3 regions of the Streptomyces sp. NBC_01190 genome follow, and region 2 is predicted to be linked to each of the others. Evidence: predicted binding sites of a transcription regulator. Region 2 holds the regulator's gene; each other region holds the start of a gene.
What was found. The regulator HrcA, encoded in region 2, represses chaperone genes, less so after heat shock. The targets are predictions, from matches to a motif close to TTNGCACTCNGNNNNNCNGAGTGCNAA.
Positions count from the first base shown of each region.

Region 1: a site for HrcA is predicted at 2,978-3,004, ahead of groES (co-chaperone GroES). Genes of this name have one in related genera too.
Region 3: a site for HrcA is predicted at 1,739-1,765, ahead of groL (chaperonin GroEL). Genes of this name have one in related genera too.

Region 1 covers NZ_CP108580.1:5,109,158-5,114,292, reverse strand. The annotation lists gene OG519_RS21520 (SDR family NAD(P)-dependent oxidoreductase) at 1-644, shown strand, start outside; gene groL (chaperonin GroEL) at 749-2,374, opposite strand; gene groES (co-chaperone GroES) at 2,521-2,829, opposite strand; gene OG519_RS21505 (THUMP-like domain-containing protein) at 3,062-4,243, shown strand; gene OG519_RS21500 (hypothetical protein) at 4,349-4,609, opposite strand; gene tsaD (tRNA (adenosine(37)-N6)-threonylcarbamoyltransferase complex transferase subunit TsaD) at 4,606-5,135, opposite strand, start outside.
Region 2 covers NZ_CP108580.1:2,337,296-2,342,430, reverse strand. The annotation lists gene OG519_RS09860 (PP2C family protein-serine/threonine phosphatase) at 1-861, shown strand, start outside; gene OG519_RS09855 (MBL fold metallo-hydrolase) at 854-1,630, opposite strand; gene hrcA (heat-inducible transcriptional repressor HrcA) at 1,968-2,984, shown strand; gene dnaJ (molecular chaperone DnaJ) at 2,985-4,121, shown strand; gene OG519_RS09840 (nitronate monooxygenase) at 4,313-5,135, shown strand, end outside.
Region 3 covers NZ_CP108580.1:3,197,433-3,202,567, forward strand. The annotation lists gene groL (chaperonin GroEL) at 1-1,596, opposite strand, end outside; gene OG519_RS13280 (cold-shock protein) at 1,962-2,165, opposite strand; gene OG519_RS13285 (MoaD/ThiS family protein) at 2,693-2,968, opposite strand; gene thrC (threonine synthase) at 2,965-4,263, opposite strand; SAM riboswitch class I at 4,281-4,410, opposite strand; gene OG519_RS13295 (glucosyl-3-phosphoglycerate synthase) at 4,604-5,135, shown strand, end outside.

The DNA.
Region 1 (5,135 bases), 2.8 Mb from region 2:
GCGCCAAGGAACTCGGCGCCCGGTACAACTCGTCGGTGGAGACGCTCTCCGCCGACCTCGCCACGGAGGCCGGGATCGCCGCCGTCGAGGCCCGGTTGGGCGACCCGGCGCGCCGGGTGCACGTGCTGGTCAACAGCGCGGGCTTCGGCATCCGGGGCAGCTTCCTCGACGCGCCGGTCACCGATGAGATCCGGCTGCTGAGGGTCCACTGCGAGGCGGTGCTGCGGCTCACCGCGGCCGCCGTGCCCTCGATGCGCGAGCGGCGGCACGGCTTCGTCATCAACGTGGCCTCCACCGCGGCCTTCATGCCCCGCGGCACCTATGGCGCGAGCAAGGCGTGGGTCGTCAGCTTCACCGAGGGCATCGCCCAGGAGCTGCGCGGCTCCGGCGTCCGCTTCCTGGCCCTCTGCCCGGGCCTGACCCGCACCGAGTTCCACGACCGGGCCGGCATGGACTCCACCCGCGTCCCCTCCTGGGCCTGGCTCAACCCCCACCGCGTCGTCGCCACCGCTCTCCGCGACCTGGCCCGCGGCCGCACCCTCAGCATCCCCGACCCCCGCTACAAACTCGCCGTCGCCCTGGCCCGCCACACCCCCACCCCCCTCCTCACCGCCGCCACCCGCAACTACGACCCCAAGCCCTGACCCCCCGGCCAAGCCCCCCGATCGGCCAGAATGGGCGCGGCCCGGCGCCCTCATAGGGGAGGGCGGCCGGGCCGGGCGAGGTGGGGCTTGGTGCGAGGGGTGGGTCAGTGGGAGTGGCCGTGGCCGCCGTGGCCGGCGTCCGCGGGCTCCTCTTCCTTCTTCTCGACGACCAGGGTCTCGGTCGTGAGCAGCAGGGAGGCGATCGACGCCGCGTTCTCCAGGGCGGAGCGGGTGACCTTGACCGGGTCGATGACGCCGGCCTTGACCAGGTCGCCGTACTCGCCGGTGGCCGCGTTGAAGCCGTGGCCCTTGTCCAGGTCGGCGACCTTCGCGGTGATCACGTAGCCCTCGAGGCCCGCGTTCTCGGCGATCCAGCGCAGCGGCTCGACGGCGGCGCGGCGGACGACCGCGACACCGGTGGCCTCGTCACCGGTCTTGCCGAGGTTGTCGGCGAGCACCTTGACCGCGTGGACCAGGGCGGAGCCACCGCCGGAGACGATGCCCTCCTCGACGGCCGCGCGAGTCGCGGAGATCGCGTCCTCGAGACGGTGCTTCTTCTCCTTGAGCTCGACCTCGGTGGCCGCGCCGACCTTGATCACGCAGACCCCGCCGGCCAGCTTGGCCAGCCGCTCCTGGAGCTTCTCGCGGTCCCAGTCGGAGTCGGTGGTGCCGATCTCCGCCTTGATCTGGTTGACGCGGGCGTCGATCTCGGACTTGTCACCGGCGCCGTCGACGATGGTGGTGTCGTCCTTGGTGACGGTGACCCGGCGGGCGCTGCCCAGCAGGTCCAGACCGGCCTGGTCCAGCTTGAGACCGACCTCCTCGGCGATGACGGTCGCACCGGTGAGGGTGGCGATGTCGCCGAGCATGGCCTTGCGGCGGTCACCGAAGCCCGGGGCCTTGACCGCGACGGCGTTGAACGTGCCGCGGATCTTGTTGACGACCAGGGTGGAGAGCGCCTCGCCCTCGACGTCCTCGGCGATGATCAGCAGCGGCTTGGAGCCACCGGCCTGGATGACCTTCTCCAGCAGCGGCAGCATGTCCTGGATCGAGGCGATCTTGCCCTGGTGGATGAGGATGTACGGGTCGTCGAGGACGGCCTCCATCCGCTCCTGGTCGGTGACGAAGTACGGCGAGAGGTAGCCCTTGTCGAAGGCCATGCCCTCGGTGAACTCCAGCTCCAGGCCGAAGGTGTTGGACTCCTCGACGGTGATCACACCGTCCTTGCCGACCTTGTCCATCGCCTCGGCGATGAGCTCGCCGACCTGCTTGTCCTGGGCGGACAGCGCGGCGACCGCGGCGATGTCCTCCTTGCCCTCGATCGCGCGGGCGGAGGCGAGCAGCTCGTCGGAGACGGCCTTGACGGCGGCGTCGATGCCCTTCTTCAGGGCGGCCGGGGAAGCGCCCGCGGCGACGTTGCGCAGGCCTTCGCGGACCAGCGCCTGGGCCAGCACGGTCGCGGTGGTGGTGCCGTCACCCGCGATGTCGTTGGTCTTGGTCGCCACCTCCTTGACGAGCTGCGCGCCCAGGTTCTCGTACGGGTCGTCCAGCTCGACCTCGCGGGCGATGGTGACACCGTCGTTGGTGATGGTCGGGGCGCCGAACTTCTTGTCGATGACGACATTGCGGCCCTTGGGACCGATGGTCACCTTCACGGTGTCGGCGAGCTTGTTGACGCCGCGCTCAAGGGCGCGACGGGCGTCCTCGTCGAACTTCAGGATCTTGGGCATGCCTGGGAACTACCTCGTCTACTCGTCAGTCAGGTGTCGTCGTCTGTCATCGGCAGGACGGTCAACGAAACCGCCCCGGGGCCCCCGGCCTGTAGGACACGGAGAACCCGGGGCGGGATCACGGCTGTGCGGTGAAGCCGGAAGACTTACTTCTCGACGATCGCGAGGACGTCGCGCGCCGAGAGGACGAGGTACTCCTCGCCGTTGTACTTCACCTCGGTGCCGCCGTACTTGCTGTAGAGCACGACGTCTCCGACGGTGACGTCGAGCGGCAGCCGGTTGCCGTCCTCGAAGCGGCCCGGGCCCACAGCCAGGACGACGCCCTCCTGGGGCTTCTCCTTGGCGGTGTCCGGAATGACCAGGCCGGAGGCCGTGGTCTGCTCTGCATCGAGCGGCTGGACCACAATGCGGTCCTCAAGCGGCTTGATGGCAACCTTGGTGCTGGCGGTCGTCACGATCCGACCTCCCCCTTCAAAGGGCTCACGGGAGTGTCTGTCTGGGTCGGCGACCTGGTAGGCCCGTCGTCGCGGGTGCCGGACCTGCCCGTCGCTGAGTTCTGGCACTCAGCGGTGCCGAGTGCCAGACCCGAGACTAGGACGGCTCTTAGCACTCGGTCAAGCGGAGTGCCAGCGACATGGGCCGGACGGGTGGCGATCGGGACTCCGCCGGCTCACCGACAATGGTCCGGTGGACCCCGAAACCTTCCGTGCGCTGCTCACCGCCGACGGCCAGGCACTGCTCACCGCGCTGCGCGAGCACGACCACGCCGACGACCTCGCCGTGGCCACCCGGCTGCGCCGGACGTACGACGCCGGGCTGGTCTCGGCGGCGCTCGGGCAGGCCCGGCTGCGGCAGCGGGCGGTGGCGAAGTTCGGCGCGGCCGACGCCCACCGGATGTACTTCACGCCGGACGGCGTCGAGCAGGCCACCCGGGCCACCGTCGCCGCCCACCGGGCCGGGCGCTTCCGGGCGCTGGGCGTGGGCCGGCTGGCCGATCTGTGCGGCGGCGTCGGCGGCGACGCGATCGCGCTGGCCCGGGCCGGCATCGAGGTGCTCGCGGTGGACCGCGACCCGCTCACCTGCGCGGTGGCCGGCGCCAACGCCGAGGCGCTCGGGCTCGCCGACCGGATCGAGGTGCGGTGCGCCGACGTGACCGGGATCGACCCGGGCCCTTACGACGCGGTGTTCGTCGACCCGGCGCGCCGCACCGGACGCGGCAGGACCTTCGACCCCGAGGCGTACTCGCCACCGCTCTCCTGGGCGCTGACAGCGGCCCGTACGGTGCCCTTCGCCGCGGTGAAGGTGGCGCCCGGCATCCCGCACGAGGCGGTGCCGAAGGACGCCGAGGCGGAGTGGGTCTCCGACCGCGGTGACGTGAAGGAGGCGGCGCTCTGGTTCGGCACCGAGCCCGGCGCCGTACGCGCCACCCTGCTGCCCTCAGGGGCCACGCTGCGGGCCGCCGCGATGCCTCAGGACCCGCCGCCGGTACGGCCGGTGGGCCGCTTCCTCTACGAGCCGGACGGCGCGGTCATCCGCGCCCACCTCGTCGCCGCGGTGGCGGCGGAACTGGGCGGCGGGCTGATCGACCCCACCATCGCCTACGTGACCGCGGACGAGCCGCGGCCCACCCCGTACGCCGCCGGGTACGAGATCGGCGACGTGCTGCCCTTCAACCTCAAGCGGCTCAAGGCGCTGCTGCGGGAGCGGGAGGTGGGCACGCTGACGGTCAAGAAGCGCGGCTCCGCGGTGGAGCCGGAGGAGGTGCGGCGCCGGGTGAAGCCGCGGGGGCCGAACGCGGCGACGGTGTTCCTGACCCGGGTGGCGGGGGCGCCGGCCATGCTCATCGGGCAGCCGCTGAAGGGCGATTGAGGCCCTCGACGGCCCGGTCCACGACTCGGTCGGGGGCCCGACCGACGACTCGATTGACGGTCCATCAGTGGACGCCGATCCCCTGGCACCGCGCTCGACCGGCCGTCAGTTCTTCACCGACACCGAGACGAAGCGCCAGCGGTGCACCTGACGGCGGACCAACTCAGCCGGTGGGTCCGGCAGTTCCGGCACCTGGTCGTCGTACGGCTCCTCCCACCAACTGATCACCAGCACCCGGTCGCCCGGCGCGGTGAGGAACTCCAGCCGCCGGGGGACGGCGGCCAGTTCCTGCTCCCGCGCCCAGTCGAGGAGTCGGGGTCCACATCCCTCGGCGGCCGCGGCTTCCCACATCAGGGTGACGGTCATCCGTAGAGGTTGTCCTTGCTCAACTCGTGTACGTGGCCGTGGTGGTGAGCGACCGGCTGCCCCGGGGCGGCCGGCACCGTACGCAGGGCGGTCCGCCGGCCCCCGCCGGGCCCGGACGCCTCGCCGCGCTCATGGGTATGCCCCGGCACGGAGACCTCGGTGACGGGCAGTGAGGAGTCGGCCGGCAGGTCGAGCGTCGAGGCGGGACGGCCCCTGGCCACCATCTCGGCGCCCAGCGCGGCGACCATGGCGCCGTTGTCCGTGCACAGCCCGGGACGCGGCACCCGCAGCCGGATACCGGCGTCCGCGCACCGTTCCAGCGCGAGCGACCGCAGCCGGGAGTTGGCGGCCACCCCGCCGCCGATCATCAGATGGTCGACGCCGTTGTCCTTGCACGCCCTGATCGCCTTGCGGGTCAGCACGTCCACCACGGCCTCCTGGAAGGACGCGGCCACATCCGCGACCGGCACCTCCTGGCCGTCCCGGCGCCGGCCCTCCACCCAGCGGGCGACGGCCGTCTTCAGAC
Region 2 (5,135 bases):
TCGGCGCTCCTCGTTCTCTTCAGCCACCTGCGCGAGCGCCGGCAGCGCGAGCTGGAGCGGCTGCGCCGGGTCTCGGCCGCCGCCCAGGGCGTGGTGCTGCGGCCGCTGCCCCAGCAGGCGGGACCGCTCTCCATCGCCTCGGAGTACCGCGCGGCCGAGGACGGGACCCGGCTCGGCGGCGACCTCTACGCGGTGGCCAGGACCGACGACGCCACCCGGCTGCTGATCGGCGACGTCAGGGGCCGGGGCCTGTCCTCGATCGGGGACACCGAGAGTGTGCTGGGCGCCTTCCGGGCCGCCGCCTACCGCAAGGGACCGCTGCCGGAGCTGGTCGGATCGCTGGAGGAAGGGTTCCGCTGGAGCCTGGCCGAGCTGACGGAACCGGTACCGGGCGCCGACCCGGGCGCCGACTCCGGCGCCGACGCGGCGGAGCGGTTCGTGACGGCGGCGATCGTGGAGATCCCGGACGACGAGCCCTGTGTGCGGGTGATCAGTTGCGGTCACCCGGGCCCGCTGCTCCTGCGGGACGGCGCCGCCACGGTCCTGGAGGTGGCCGAGCCCGCGCCGCCGCTCGGCCTCGGCGGCCTGGGGCAGGGCACCACCTACTTCACCAGCACCTTCGACTTCGGCCCCGGCGACCGGCTGATCCTCTACACCGACGGCGTCAGCGAGGCGCGGAACCGGCACGGCGTCTTCTACCCGCTGGTCGAGCGGGCGGCCCAGTGGGCGGGCGACCACCCGCCGCAGACGCTGCTCAGGGTGATGACCGACGACTTGTTCGCCTATGCGGACGGGGTCTTCGACGACGACATGGCGGTGGTGGCCCTCCAGCGGACGGACTGGGAGGCCGCGATCAGGTAGCCGGCGCCTCCGGTCCGGCGAAGCGCCGCGCGAGCGTCTCCCGCTGGGCCCGCAGAAAGCGGGCGTCCACCACCGCGCCGTGCCCCGGTACGTAGCGGGCGGTCTCGCCGCCGAGGGCGAGCAAGGCGTCCACCGCGGCCGGCCACGCGCCCGGTACCGCGTCCTCGCCGGCCTGCGGCTGGCCCGACTCCTCCACCAGGTCGCCGCAGAACACCACGGTCGGATCGCTCGGGGTCGCGCCGGGCACCACCACCACGAGGTCGTGTCCGGTGTGGCCCGCACCGGGATGCACCAGCCGCACCGGGCGCTCGCCGAGATCGAGGTCGAGCGCGTCGGGCACCGGCCGGTCCAGGCCCGCCAGGGCCCGCGCCGCCCGCTCGGCCTCCAGCGGATCGGTGCCGAGCCCCACCGCGTTCTCCCGCATCGCCTCCCGCCCGCCGCGCAGCACGGCGTCGAGGGAGCTCTGCCCGTACACCTCGGCGGCCGGGAAGGCGGCGGCGCCGAAGACATGGTCGAAGTGTCCATGGGTGAGCACGACGTGCGTCACATCGCGGCCGGTCAGCGCGGCGACCTGGTCCCGCAGCTCAGCGCCCTCGCGCAGCGTGGACCCGGTGTCGATCAGCAGCACCGCGTCCGCCCCGACCACCAGGCCGACCGTCACATCGAGATGGGGCAGCCGCCGACGGGCCACTCCGGGAGCCAGCTGCTCCCACACCGAACTCCCGGCGTCCGGCTCCTCCGCGCTCTCCACAGATTCCACAGATTCCACAGGGGCGACGCTATCGCCGTGACCCTGGGTACGCGCGCCGCGGTACCCACCGGTGCGCGCACCCGCCGATCCGAGCCGCGCGTCCCCCGAGGAGTCCCACGGATGCGCGCGAGCCGGCCCGTGAACCCCCGTCGAGACCCCTGAACGCGCGCCCGGGCCCCCGCATCCGGCCGACATCCGGCCCCACACCGTACGAACTCGGTACCTGGCGAAGCCTTTCCGGAGCCGGTCTTGCCGAGCCCTTGCCGCCTCGCCGTACACTTGCAGCGGGAAAGCTGGCACTCGAAACGGACGAGTGCCAGGCCAGACGGCTCAGGCCACGGCTGGGAGGTGCGCGATGCTGAGTGAACGCCGACTCGAAGTGCTGCGTGCCATCGTTCAGGACTACGTCGGCACCGAGGAGCCGGTCGGTTCCAAGGCGCTGACCGAGCGCCACCAGCTCGGGGTGTCGCCCGCCACCGTGCGCAACGACATGGCCGTGCTGGAGGACGAGGGCTACATCGCCCAGCCGCACACCAGCGCCGGACGGATCCCCACCGACAAGGGCTACCGGCTCTTCGTCGACAAGCTGGCGGGCGTCAAGCCGCTGTCGGGGGCCGAGCGGCGCGCGATCCAGAACTTCCTGGGCGGCGCCGTCGACCTCGACGACGTGGTGGCCCGCACGGTACGGCTGCTGGCCCAGCTCACCCGGCAGGTCGCGGTGGTGCAGTATCCCTCGCTGGTCCGGTCATCGGTCCGGCATGTGGAGCTGCTGTCGCTCGGCCCGACCCGCGTCATGCTGGTGCTGATCACCGACACCGGCCGGGTGGAGCAGCGGCTGATCGACTGCGCCGCCCCGGTCGGCGAGACCCTGCTCGCGGATCTGCGGGCCCGGCTCAACAGCCGGGTGGTCGGCCGCCGCTTCCCCGACGTCCCGCCGCTGGTGCAGGAGCTGCCGGAGAGCTTCGAACCGGACGACCGGCCCACCGTCTCCGGGGTGCTCGCCACCCTCCTCGAAACGCTGGTCGAGGAGAAGGAGGAGCGCATCATGCTCGGCGGCGCGGCGAACCTCACCCGGTTCAACCACGACTTCCCGCTGACGATCCGCCCGGTGCTGGAGGCGCTCGAGGAGCAGATGGTGCTTCTCAAGCTGCTGGGCGAGACCGCCGACGGGGCCATGACGGTCCGTATCGGTCATGAGAACTTTCACGAGGGCCTCAATTCCACGTCCGTGGTGGCGGTCGGCTACGGTTCGGGCGACGAGGCAGTCGCCAAACTCGGCGTGGTCGGACCGACCCGCATGGACTACCCCGGAACGATGGGAGCGGTACGCGCAGTGGCACGTTACGTCGGACAGATCCTGGCGGAGTCGTAAGTGGCCACGGACTACTACGCCGTACTCGGCGTGCGCCGCGACGCCGGACCGGACGAGATCAAGAAGGCATTCCGGCGGCTCGCCCGTGAGCTGCACCCGGATGTCAACCCGGACCCGAAGACACAGGAGCGGTTCAAGGAGATCAACGCCGCTTACGAGGTGCTCTCCGATCCGCAGAAGAAGCAGGTCTACGACCTCGGCGGCGATCCGCTGTCCGCGGCGGGCGGTGGCGGCGGCGCGGCCGGCTTCGGCGCGGGCTTCGGCAACTTCAGCGACATCATGGACGCCTTCTTCGGCCAGTCCCAGCAGCGCGGACCGCGCTCGCGGACCCGCCGCGGCCAGGACGCCATGATCCGGCTGGAGATCGAGCTGGACGAGGCGGCCTTCGGCACCACCAAGGACATCCAGGTCGACACCGCGGTCACCTGCGGCACCTGCAACGGCGAGGGCGCCGCCCCCGGCACCTCCGCGCAGACCTGCGACATGTGCCGCGGCCGGGGCGAGGTCTCCCAGGTCACCCGGTCCTTCCTCGGCCAGGTCATGACGTCGCGGCCGTGCCCGCAGTGCCAGGGCTTCGGCACCGTGGTGCCCACCCCGTGCCCGGAGTGCGCGGGCGACGGCCGGGTCCGCTCCCGCCGCACCCTGACCGTGAAGATCCCCGCGGGCGTCGACAACGGCACCCGGATCCAGCTCGCCGGCGAGGGCGAGGTCGGCCCCGGCGGCGGCCCGGCCGGCGATCTCTACGTGGAGATCCGCGAGATCCCGCACGCGGTCTTCCAGCGCCGAGGCGACGATCTGCACTGCACGGTGACCCTGCCGATGACCGCCGCCGCGCTGGGCACCAAGTGCCCGCTGGAGACGCTGGACGGCATGGAGGAGATCGACATCCGCCCCGGCACCCAGTCCGGCCAGTCGATCCCGCTCCACCAGCGCGGTATCACCCATCTGCGCGGCGGCGGCCGGGGCGACCTCGTGGTGCACGTCGAGGTCATCACGCCCCACAAGCTGGACGCCGACCAGGAGGACCTGATGCGCCGGCTCGCCAAGCTCCGCGGCGAGGAGCGCCCGACCGGCCAGTTCGCGCCGGGCCAGCAGGGTCTCTTCTCCCGCCTGAAGGACGCGTTCAACGGCCGCTGAGCCGGCGGCTGACCCCGCCGATTCGGCCGGTGACCCGCCCCCGTTCACCGGGCCGCCGGTCCGGTGAACGGGGACCCCCTGCCGCGTCGTGGCAGGGGGTCCCCGCGGCGCGTTGTGGCGGGGGTCCCCGCGGCCCCTGACCATGGGCGACCCACCGCGAGCCGGGCGCAAGCGCATGGCACGATGAGGCCATGTCCGCGCCGACCGATCGCTCCACCCACTCCACCCTCTCCTCGTTCTCCGCTCACCCGGTCATCCAGGCCCCGATGGCGGGCGGCGCGTCCAACCCGCAGCTCGCGGCGGCCGTCGGCGCGGCCGGCGGGCTCGGATTCCTCGCGGCCGGATACAAGACGTCCGAGGCGATGTACGAGGAGATCCGCCAGCTCCGCGACCTCAGCTCGCAGCCCTTCGGGGTGAATCTGTTCATGCCGCAGCCCGCCACCGCCGACCGGTCCGCCGTCTCCGTCTACGCCGAGCAGCTGGCCGGCGAGGCCGCCTGGTACGCCACCGCGCTCGGCGACCCCGACCTCGGCGACGACGACGCGTACGAGGCGAAGGTGGCCGTCCTGCTGGAGGACCCGGTCCCGATGGTCAGCTTCACCTTCGGCTGCCCGGAGCGCCCGGTCCTGGACGCCTTCGCCAAGGCCGGTACGTACACGGTGGTCACCGTCACCTCGCCCACCGAGGCGCTCGCCGCCCAGTGGGCCGGCGCGGACGCGGTGTGCGTCCAGGGGGTGGAGGCCGGCGGCCATCAGGGCACCCACCGCGACGATCCGCAGCTCGACCACGGCGGCGTGGGGCTGCTCTCACTGATCCCGCAGGTGCGTGAGACCGTGCAGTTGCCGATCATCGCGGCCGGCGGTCTGATGCGCGGCGGCCAGATCGCCGCCGTGCTGGCCGCGGGCGCGGACGCCGCCGCGCTCGGCACCGCGTTCCTGGTCTGCCCGGAGTCCGGCGCCAACGTGGTGCACAAGCGGGCGGTCACCGACCCGGTCTTCGCCCGCACCGAGGTGA
Region 3 (5,135 bases), 860 kb from region 2:
GCCACCGGGCGCGGCCGCTGCGGCCTTCTCCGGCTTGTCGGCGATGACCGCCTCCGTCGTGAGGAACAGCGCCGCGATCGACGCCGCGTTCTGCAGCGCGGAGCGGGTGACCTTCGCCGGGTCGATGATGCCCTCGGCGATCATGTCGACGTACTCACCGGTCGCGGCGTTGAGGCCGTGTCCGACGGGCAGGTTCCGCACCTTCTCGACGATGACGCCGCCTTCGAGACCACCGTTGATGGCGATCTGCTTCAGCGGGGCCTCAAGCGCGAGCCGCACCGCGTTGGCGCCGGTCGCCTCGTCGCCTTCGAGCTCCAGCTTGTCGAAGACCGCGGTCGCCTGGAGCAGGGCCACGCCACCACCGGCGACGATGCCCTCCTCGACGGCGGCCTTGGCGTTGCGCACCGCGTCCTCGATGCGGTGCTTGCGCTCCTTCAGCTCGACCTCGGTCGCGGCGCCGGCCTTGATGACGGCCACGCCGCCGGCCAGCTTCGCCAGGCGCTCCTGGAGCTTCTCCCGGTCGTAGTCCGAGTCGCTGTTCTCGATCTCGGCGCGGATCTGGTTGACCCGGCCGGCGACCTGCTCGCTGTCACCGGCGCCGTCGACGATGGTGGTCTCGTCCTTGGTGATGACCACCGTGCGGGCGCGGCCGAGCAGGTCGAGGCCCGCGTTCTCCAGCTTGAGGCCGACCTCCTCGGAGATGACCGTGCCACCGGTGAGGATGGCGATGTCGCCGAGCATGGCCTTGCGGCGGTCGCCGAAGCCCGGGGCCTTGACGGCGACGGACTTGAAGGTGCCGCGGATCTTGTTGACGACCAGGGTGGAGAGCGCCTCGCCCTCGACGTCCTCGGCGATGATCAGCAGCGGCTTGCCGGACTGCATGACCTTCTCCAGCAGCGGCAGCAGGTCCTTCACCGCGGAGATCTTGGAGTTGACGATCAGGATGTACGGGTCGTCGAGCGACGCCTCCATCCGCTCCAGGTCGGTGGCGAAGTAGGCCGAGATGAAGCCCTTGTCGAAGCGCATGCCCTCGGTGAGCTCGAGTTCGAGCCCGAAGGTCTGCGACTCCTCGACGGTGATGACGCCTTCCTTGCCGACCTTGTCCATGGCCTCGGCGATCAGCTCGCCGATCTGGGTGTCGGCGGCGGAGATGGAGGCGGTGGAGGCGATCTGCTCCTTGGTCTCCACGTCCTTGGCCTGCTCCAGCAGGGCGGCGGAGACGGCCTCGACGGCCTTCTCGATGCCGCGCTTGAGGGCCATCGGGTTGGCGCCGGCGGCTACGTTGCGCAGCCCTTCCTTGACCAGGGCCTGGGCGAGAACGGTCGCGGTCGTCGTGCCGTCACCGGCGACGTCGTCGGTCTTCTTCGCGACTTCCTTGACCAGCTCGGCGCCGATCTTCTCGTACGGGTCCTCGAGCTCGATCTCCTTGGCGATGGAGACACCGTCGTTGGTGATCGTGGGGGCGCCCCACTTCTTCTCAAGGACGACGTTCCGGCCCTTGGGGCCGAGAGTGACCTTGACGGCGTCGGCGAGCTGGTTCATCCCGCGCTCGAGTCCGCGCCGCGCCTCCTCGTCGAACGCGATGATCTTAGCCATTGTGAAGTGTCCTCCGCGGACTGGGGGTTCCCCCACCGAGGCAGGGGGCGGTGGATCGGACCGCGTGGCGCCCGCGACGGACGGCCAGCCGGCCGCCGGTTCCTTCCCGACGGCCGAGCGGGCCTCGCCGACCCGGTCCAAGTTGTCACTCTCGCTAGGAGAGTGCTAACGCCAATGATTAGCACTCTCCCCCGGCGAGTGCAAGCTTCCAGGGCTCGTTCACCCCTCCTGGCAGACCCCGTACGAGTGCCGCCGGCACTCGAACACGCAGGTATACACGGAAGGGTCCACACCCTCACCGGGTGCGGACCCTCCCGCGTTCACTGCGTATGTACGTCGCGTCGGTGGCCGAACGCGCCGGGATGTCAGCCTGCCAGCCGGACCATGTCCGCCTGCGGCCCCTTCTGACCCTGCGAGATCTCGAACTCGACTCGCTGGCCTTCTTCGAGGGTGCGGTAGCCGTCCATCTGGATCGCGCTGTAGTGGACGAAAACATCCGCACCACCGTCGACCGCGATGAAGCCGTAGCCCTTCTCCGCGTTGAACCACTTGACGGTGCCCTGAGCCATTCCCAACTCCCCTATTACTGGCCCTATCGCAGCCCCGCACTCCGCGGGCCCGGGTCAGACCTCACCCGCCAGGGTGACCCTTACCAAGAACAGGTGGGAACCCTGGGAGGCGTGCGCCGGAACGCGTCGACCGCGGCTGAATGTATCTGCACGGATGCCCAGTGCAACAGGTCAATTGGACGAGAATTCAGGGTCTGACTCATCGGATATAACATCAGAAGAAATGACAAGGCCGGGCAACTCGGACCGGACATAAAGGGTTAACCGGATAATTCGTTCGTGAATTTGGCGATAAATCGCCGGACGGTGAAGGCCGTGTGGAGACTTGACGCGGGAAACTGTACAACCTTTCAACTATCTCCCCGCACCGACAGCCGCCGGCCGGAATCCCGGTAGGGTCCCGACAACACCCCGCCGCACAGCGGCGGCCCGGTAACAAAAACAGCGCCCCGATCACCGCAATGGGTGACCGGGGCACCGAAAGCCGAACAGCCTCGGAGCTTCCTCCAAAGCCGCGCCCGGCGGGTTCAGCCGCCGGCGACGGCGGGAATGATCGAGACACTGGCGCCGTCCGGCACCGCGGTCTCCAGGCCTTCGGAAAAACGCACATCGTCGTCGTTCACATAAACGTTCACGAAGCGGCGCAGCTTTCCGCTGTCGTCGAGCACCCGCGCCGAAATACCGGTGTGCAGCGCTTCGAGCGATCCGATCACCTCGGCCAGCGTCGAGCCCTCGGCCGACACCTCCGCCTTGCCGCCGGTGTAGGTACGCAGGATGGTCGGGATTCGAACAGAAGCAGTCATGCGAGGCCAGCCTCTCGGAACGCGGCGACGGTGGGACGGATGATCGCGGTGGGACCGGTGGTCGGCGCCACCGCGTCCAGGGTCTTCAGCCCGTCGCCGGTGTTCAGCACGACGGTCTCGGCGGCCGGGTCGAGCTGCCCGGTCTCGATCAGCTTGCGCAGCACACCGACGGTCACCCCGCCCGCGGTCTCGCCGAAGATGCCCTCGGTCCTGGCCAGCAGCTTGATCGCGGCGACGATCTGCTCGTCGTTCACGTCCTCCACCGCGCCGCCGGTGCGCCGGGTGACGTCCAGGACGTACGGGCCGTCGGCCGGGTTGCCGATCGCCAGCGACTTGGCGATGGTGTCCGGCTTCACCGGCCGGACCACGTCCTTTCCGGCCTTGAAGGCCGCCGAGACCGGGGAGCAGCCCTCGGCCTGGGCCCCGTAGATCCTGTAGGGCTTCTCCTCGACCAGGCCGAGCTTGATCAGCTCCTGGAGGCCCTTGTCGATCTTGGTGAGCTGGGAGCCGGAGGCGATCGGGATGACCAGGTTGTCCGGCAGCCGCCAGCCGAGCTGCTCGGCGATCTCGTAGGCCAGCGTCTTGGAGCCCTCGCCGTAGTACGGGCGCAGATTGACGTTGACGAAGCCCCAGCCCTCGCCGATCGGGTCGCCGATCAGCTCGGAACAGAACCGGTTCACATCGTCGTACGAGCCCTCGATGCCGACCAGCTCGCCGCCGTAGACCGCGGCCATGACGACCTTGCCGGCCTCCAGGTCGTGCGGGATGAACACGCACGAGCGCAGGCCCGCGCGGGCCGCGGCGGCGCCCACCGCGCCGGCCAGGTTGCCGGTGGAGGAGCAGGACAGGGTGGTCAGCCCGAAGGTGCGGGCGGCTTCGAGGGCGATGGCGACGACCCGGTCCTTGAAGGAGTGCGTCGGGTTGCCGGAGTCGTCCTTGACGTACAGACCGCCGGTGATGCCCAGCTCGCGGGCGAGGTTGTCGGCCTTGACGAGCTTGGTCCAGCCGGGGGCGAGGTTGGGGTGCTCCGCGACATCGGCGGCCACCGGGAGCAGCGGGGCGTACCGCCAGATGCTGGTGGGGCCGGCCTCGATCCGGCGGCGCAGGGCTTCCGGGTCGCCGAGCGGGAGGTCGTAGGCGACTTCGAGCGGCCCGAAACACTCCTCGCAGGCGAAGATGGGGCTCAGCGGGAAGCGGGTGCCGCATTCCCGGCAGCTCAGTGCGGCGGCCGGTCCGAACGGGGCGCCGAGCGGGGTCCGGGGGGCGGCGGTGCTTGCGACAGTCTGCGCAGCCATGATGGCGAGGCCCTTTCTCCTCATCTTCCTCGTGACGTACATCGCCACAAGACGGAATTGGCACCTTCCCCACCGTGTGACCTCGCGGTCGGCGGGAGGGTTGCCGGGGCTTCAACGGGCCGTTCCCTCTGCCCCTCTGGATGAGCGGTATGGCACTGGATGCGATGATCCAAGGCGTTTGTGCCAGGCTCTCGGCATGACGGGAGCCCGGGTCGTGTTCAAGACTGTAACGGAGAAGCAGTGGATCCGAGCAGGCCGTCCGTAAGGCGAGACTCCTGAAACTCGTCCGATGGATCACACCGCCCGTATCCAGGGCCCACCACGGCAGGGAGAAGCGCGCGTGCTCAACGAGGTGGAGCGCTGGCTGACAGGCCGATCGTGGTCGGCGGACGACCGTCCGCTGGACCTGCTGCTCGCCGCCAAACACGCGGCGGGCGAGCGGGGCACGATCAGTGTCGTACTGCCCGCGCTGAACGAAGAGGCCACGGTCGGTGAGATCGTCACGACGATCCGCCGCGAGCTGATGTCGGCGGCGACGCCCCTGGTGGACGAACTGGTGGTGGTCGATTCCGGTTCGCGGGACCGGACGATGCGGGTCGCCGCCGAGGCGGGGGCCCGGGTGGTGCCGCGGGACGCGATACTGCCCAGGCTGCCCACCCTGCCCGGCAAGGGCGAGGTGCTGTGGCGGTCACTGATGGTCACCAGCGGTGACATCGTCTGCTTCGTCGACTCCGACCTGCGCGAGTTCGACTCCCGGTTCGTCTCCGGGATCGTCGGCCCGCTGCTCACGGACCCGGCGCTGATGCTGGTCAAGGCGATGTACGACCGCCCGCTGGAAACCGGCGACTCGGTGGTGCCGGCCGGCGGCGGCC